One region of the Streptomyces sp. NPDC050988 genome, then DNA from elsewhere that is predicted to be linked to it. Evidence: predicted binding sites of a transcription regulator. Region 1 holds the regulator's gene; the other holds the start of a gene.
What was found. The regulator HspR, encoded in region 1, represses chaperone genes until heat shock. The targets are predictions, from matches to a motif close to TTGAGNNNNNNNNNCTCAA.

Region 1 (3,202 bases):
CCCTGCGGCCCGGTGGGCGTTTCGTCTTCGAGACGCGGGATCCGGTCGGGCGTGCCTGGGAGGAGTGGAACCGCGAGGCCTCGTACGGGGTTACGGAACTCCCGGGCGTCGGCGCGATCGAGGGCTGGGACGACCTGGTCGAGGTCGACGGGCAGCTGGTGACGTTCCGCCACACCTTTGTGTTCGCGGCGGACGGGGAGGTCCTGACCTCGGAATCGACCCTCCGTTTCCGCGAGCGGGACGAGATCGAGGCGGATCTGGCCGCGCAGGGGTACGTCGTGGAGGAAGTCCGCGACGCCCCCGACCGGCCGGGTCGGGAGTTCGTCTTCGTGGCGCTACGGCCGGGAGCCGGCCAGGCCTGATGCCCAGCCACCGCTGACGCCCGGACGGCCACTCACGAGAGGCTGCCGACCCCGACCCACTCCCGCAGCAACCCCTCCCGCTCCGCCGCCCGCGGCGACCCGTCCTCCTGCGTCCGGCCCCACTGCGCCATGGCGGCCAGCGTCGCGCGCAGGGTGGCCTCGCCCGCCGTCAGGTGGGAGAGGAGGGACAGCGAGAGGTCGTACTCCTCCTGGGAGTAGCTGGAAGCCGCCGCGTACACGGTCAAGTCGGTGGTCCCGTCGGCCGTTTCGACGAGGACGCTCATCATCGGCGGCGCATCGGTCTCGCCGAAGCTGGTCACGGTCAGCACCATGTCCACCATCACGCTGATCTGTCGCTTGAGGGATTTCAGCGGGACATCCTCGACGGTCAGCCCACGCACCTCGTCCCACGGCCACAGGTCCGAGCTGCCGTCACCGAGCGACACGACCCCTTCCGGCGTCAGCCGCACCCCCGGGGCGCGCCCGGACGGTTTCGCCCCCACATACACATCGCCCTCGGCTATCCAGAACAGCCCCACCATGGCCATGGGAAAAGCTCCATTCCCCCCGCGAATCCAACGGATCCGTGGATCAGTAGTCCTGTACATGATCGCAACACATGGGAGGGGCCCGGAGATTCGGTCGAATCTCCGGGCCCCTTCTGTGTGCCTACAGGTGTCGAACTGGACGCACGCGTCAGTCCGACTGCTGTCGCTTAGGGCGCCACACCACCAGTGCGCTCGTCTGCTGGACCTCCTGGTACGGGACCAGGTCGCGGCGGTACGAGGCGTGGACGGCGGCCTCGCGCTGCTGCATCGCGGCCGCCGCGCCGTCCAGGGCCGCTTCCATCTCCGCGACGCGGGACTGGAGCGCGGCGACCTGGTTCTCCAGTTCGATGATGCGCTTGATGCCGGCGAGGTTGATGCCCTCGTCCTGCGACAACTGCTGGACGGTGCGCAGCAGTTCGATGTCGCGGGCCGAGTAGCGGCGGCCGCGCCCGGCCGTGCGGTCCGGGGAGACCAGGCCGAGGCGGTCGTACTGGCGGAGGGTCTGCGGGTGCAGGCCGGAGAGCTGGGCGGCCACCGAGATGACGTACACCGGTGTTTCTTCCGTCAGCTCATATGCGGAATAGGAACTCTGTCGACGGCGTCCGGTTGCGTCCATGGTGTCCTCATGCTCCCTTCGCGGCCTGGAACAGCTCCGCCCGCGGGTCCTCGTCCGCGGTGGCCTCGCGATACGCCTCGAGCGCGTCACGAGCCTTCCCCGTCACGTCCGTGGGGACACTCACCTCGACGGTGACCAACAGGTCCCCGCGGGTGCCGTCCTTGCGGACCGCGCCCTTGCCACGGGCGCGCATCGTACGGCCGTTGGGTGTGCCCGGGGGCAGCTTCAGGGTGACCGGAGGTCCCCCGAGCGTGGGCACGCGGACCTCGCCGCCGAGCGCCGCCTCCGTGAAGGTGACGGGGACGGTGACGGTGAGGTTGTCGCCCTTGCGGCCGAAGACCGGGTGCGCGTCGACGTGCACGGTGACGTACAGATCGCCCGCCGGTCCGCCCCGCTCGCCCGGTGCGCCCTTGCCGCGGAGCCGGATGCGCTGGTTGTCCGACACCCCGGCCGGGATACGGACCTGCATGGTGCGGGACGACTTGGCGCGCCCCGAGCCGTTGCAGACCAGGCACGCGTGCTCCGCGATCAGGCCGCGGCCCTTGCAGTCGGGGCACGGGTCGGTCAGCGAGAAGCCGCCGCCCGAGCCCCGCGCCACCTGGCCGGTGCCGACGCAGGTCGGGCACACGCGCGGTGTGCCGTTCTTGTCGCCGGTGCCCGAACAGGCCTTGCAGGGGGACTGCGAGGTCATGCGGAGGGGAACGGTCGCCCCGTCCACCGCCTCCGTGAAGCTGAGCGTGACCTCGGTGTCGATGTCCTGGCCGCGCCGCGGCTGCGTACGCGTGCCAGTGCCTGTGCCGCCGCGGTTGAACAGGCCGCCGAACACGTCACCGATACCGCCGCCGAAGCCGCCGGCGCCGCCCTGGCCGCCCGCTCCGCCCTGACCCGGCCCGCCTCCGAAGAGGTCGCCCAGGTCGAAGTTGAAGTTGCCGCCCCCGGCGCCCGGTCCGGGCCTGAACCCGCCGTTGCCGAAGAGGGCGCGCGCCTCGTCGTACTCCTTGCGCTTCTTGGGGTCCCCGAGGATGTCGTTCGCCTCGGAGATCTCCTTGAAGCGGTCCTCGGCCTTCGCGTTCCCCTTGTTGGCGTCCGGGTGGTACTCGCGGGCGAGCTTCCGGTACGCCTTCTTGATCTCGGCCTCGGTGGCGTCCTTGGGGACGCCGAGGACCTTGTAGTAGTCCTTCTCGATGAAGTCCTTGGTGCTCATCCTCGACGCCCCTCCTTCCGCACGCCACTGTCACGTACGCGCTTGGTGTTCGTGCCGCATACGGGCGCGCGTACGCCCTGTTTCACGTCAGCCCTCGTCCGGGCCACCGCTCTCCTTGTCGTCGGCCGCCTGCGTCCCGTCCGTCTCGTCGCCCTTGACCGTCTGCGCGCCGGGCTGCGGCTCGGCGACGGCCACCCGCGCGGGGCGGATGGTGCGCTCGCCGAAGCGATACCCCGGCTGCAGAATCGCCACGCACGTCGTCTCGGTGACGTCCGGTGCGTAACTGTGCATCAGGGCCTCGTGGATCGTCGGGTCGAAGGGCTCGCCCTCCTTGCCGAACTGCTGCAGACCCATCTTCGCCGCGACGGTCTCCAGCGACTCGGCCACCGACTTGAAGCCGCCGACCAGTTCGCTGTGGTCCCGCGCGCGGCCGATGTCGTCGAGCACGGGCAGGAGCTCGGTCAGGAGGTTC
Region 2 (3,202 bases), on a different contig from region 1:
GTCCCCGTCACAGACAGCCCGCTCGTGCGAAGCTGAGTGTGGGGGTGACGGAAGGAGCCTCCACGGTGAAAAGGCCTGTGACGAGCGGCGCGGAGACGACGAACCCCGCTGCGTCCTCCGCTCCCTCTGCACCCTCCGGCCCCGCTGCCTCCACCGACTCCACCGCCGATCGGGACGCCGTTCCCGCCGCCGGGCTCGACGGCATCCCGCGACAGCGGCCCCTGACCGTCTCTACCGTCTCTGCCGAGGGCGTGCACGTCGCCGTCGCCGAGAGAGTGCCCGCGGCTGTCGAGCGCGCGCCCGCCACTGCCGGGAGCGCCCGGCTCCGGCGTCTGCTCGCCCGCCTCCGCCGCGTCCGGCCCTGGCGGCTGTTCCCCACGCCCACCGGAACCCCCTTCACCTTCGGGTACGCGGTCGTCCTCGCGGTGACCTCTCTCATCGCCGAGTACGCGGACCCCGGCCTGGTGGACCGGGTGCTCCAGGCGTCCAGTACCGATGTGGCGCATCTGGCGCAGTCACCGGTGCGTGTGCTGGTCGCCAGCGCGCTGTGGATCGCGGGCGGCCTCACCTCGGCGTACGTGATCGCCTTTCTGCTGGTGCTCACCGCGTTGGAGCGGCGGATCGGCGGGTGGCGTACGGCGGGCGTCTTCCTGCTGGGACACGGTCTGGCGACGCTGGCCACCGAGATACCCGTCGGTCTCTCCGTCCTCGCCGGGCATCTCCCCGAGAGCTCGCTCCACCGCTACGACTACGGCATCAGCTTCGGCGTCGCCACGAGCGTCGGAGCGCTGGCCGGGCTGCTGAGGCCCTGGCTGCGCTGGACCGTGCTCGCGGTGTTCGGCTGGATGGTCCTCGGCGACCTGATCGCGTTCACGGATCCGATGACGAACTGGGGGCACACCATGGCGCTGGCCATCGGGGTGGCCACCTGGCCGCTGCTGCGCCGGGTCAGCTCGCCGGGTCAGCTCCAGGACGACGACCGGGACCACGGAGACCCTTCGTAAGGCACGGGCCTGCCCGTGAACGCGTCGAGGAGCATGCGGGCGCCGACCGGCCGGTCCAGCTTCACCGTCACCTTCCTCGCGCGCAGCGCCTTTGTGCAGAGACCGTCGGAGGGGTTGCGGATCCAGGCGGAGAACACCACGTTGTCCCCGCTCTCCAGCACGTCGACGCCGGGGCCGTCGTCGCAGGACCCGTGGTGGGCGCGCAGGACGACGGTCCGGCCGTCCCGCGACACCGTGTCCAGCCCGGCGAGCTCCCACAGGTCCTCCGTCAGGTCCGGCAGGGGCTTGACCGGGGGCCTGGGAAGCTTCGAGGCGACGACCGCGACGCGCTTGAGCGGAGTGTCGTAGCCCTTGATCGTGAAGTGCCAGGCGGGGACCGTCGCCGTGCCCCGGCTGGTGCGGATCGTCATCTCCCCGAGCCGCGCACCGGTCACGGTGAGCCGGGGCCCCGGTCCGGCCGCACCGGAACCCCCGCCGACCTTCTCGTACGCCGCCCGCGCGGAGACGACCGGAACGGCCAGCGAGCCGCCGTCGCGCCAGCGGACCTCCCCCTTCTTCGCCGGGGCGCCGGGGAGGGAGCCGCGGATCTCGAAGTTCTGACGTTGGTACGCCTGCTTGTCGGCGTCGCTGTGGAAGGCCCCCTCGGGCAGCTGGACCGGGTCCCCGAGCGGGAAGTAGCCCTCACGCCACACGCGTGCGGCCTCCGAGCCCTCCCAGGCGTCGGAGACCTGACGCGCGCGTTCCGCGGTACGGGCCGGGTCATGTGTACCGGCATCGCCGTACTTGTCTCCGCAGGAGGCGACCCCGACGGCCGCGGTGACGAACAGGCCTGTGACGACGAGAAACCTACGCAGCCGAGCGGTCCGCATGATGCCCCCGAGGCAGACGACTGGAACGGACAAGGAATCCGACGCTGCACCTGTGACGCACCGGCCGGGCGAGACGTTCACCGGCCTTCGGCGACGCGATCGCTCACAGCGAACAGCGTCCGGGGAACAATTGGAGGCTCACATGCATTGAGTCGGCATAGCTCAACTTGACTGCCGAAGGGGAGATCATGGCTTTGACGTCCGTTCCGCTCACCCTGCCCGTGCTGCCGCTCGACGACGAGGTCGTGCTGCCCGGAATGGTGGTGCCCCTGGACCTCAACGACACGGATGTACGGGCCGCGGTGGAGGCCGCACAGGCTGCCGCGCGGTCCAGTGGAGGAAGCAAGCCGAGGGTGCTGCTTGTTCCACGGATCGACGGGACGTACGCGAACACGGGGGTGCTCGGCACGGTCGAGCAGGTCGGACGCCTCGCCGACGGTGACCCCGGCGCCCTGATCCGCGGGCGCGGCCGGGTGCGCGTGGGCGCCGGCACGACCGGCCCCGGAGCCGCTCTGTGGGTGGAGGGCGTCCAGGTCGAGGAGACCGTGCCCGACCCGCTGCCCGGCGCCGTGACCGAGCTGGTCAAGGAGTACAAGGCGCTGGCCACCAACTGGCTGAAGAAGCGTGCCGCCTGGCAGGTCGTGGACCGCGTCCAGGCCATCGACGACGTGTCCACGCTCGCCGACAACTCCGGCTACTCGCCGTTCCTCACGACCGCCCAGAAGGTCGAGCTCCTTGAGACCGCCGACCCGGTGGCCCGGCTGAAGCTCGCCACCGAGCAGCTGCGCGAGCACCTCGCCGAGCAGGATGTCGCCGAGTCCATCGCCAAGGACGTACAGGAAGGCGTGGACAAGCAGCAGCGCGAGTTCCTGCTGCGGCGCCAGCTGGAGGCCGTCCGCAAGGAGCTGCGCGAGCTGAACGGCGAGGCGGAGGGCGAGGAGTCCGACGACTACCGGACCCGCGTCGAGGCCGCCGACCTCCCCGAGAAGGTCCGCGAGGCCGCGCTCAAGGAGGTCGAGAAGCTGGAGCGCTCCAGCGACCAGTCGCCCGAGGGCTCCTGGATCCGCACCTGGCTCGACACGGTGCTCGAACTGCCGTGGAACGAGCGGACGGAGGACGAGTACGACATCCAGGGCGCCAAGGCCGTCCTGGACGCCGAGCACTCCGGTCTGGAGGACGTGAAGGAGCGGATCACCGAGTACCTGGCCGTGCGCAAGCGGCGCAACGACCGGGGCCTGGGTGTCGTCGGCGGCCGCCGCGGCGGTGCCGTGCTCGCGCTCGTCGGGCCTCCCGGCGTCGGCAAGACCAGCCTCGGCGAGTCCGTCGCGC

Region 2: a site for HspR is predicted at 2,021-2,039, ahead of lon (endopeptidase La). Genes of this name have one in related genera too.

Annotation. Positions count from the first base shown of each region.
Region 1 is NZ_JBITFQ010000033.1:36,940-40,141, forward strand. It holds gene ACIBEI_RS41245 (class I SAM-dependent methyltransferase) at 1-362, shown strand, start outside; gene ACIBEI_RS41250 (hypothetical protein) at 395-910, opposite strand; gene ACIBEI_RS41255 (heat shock protein transcriptional repressor HspR) at 1,059-1,526, opposite strand; gene dnaJ (molecular chaperone DnaJ) at 1,534-2,730, opposite strand; gene grpE (nucleotide exchange factor GrpE) at 2,818-3,202, opposite strand, start outside.
Region 2 is NZ_JBITFQ010000004.1:556,556-559,757, forward strand. It holds gene ACIBEI_RS13765 (rhomboid-like protein) at 66-1,004, shown strand; gene ACIBEI_RS13770 (hypothetical protein) at 962-1,906, opposite strand; gene lon (endopeptidase La) at 2,062-3,202, shown strand, end outside.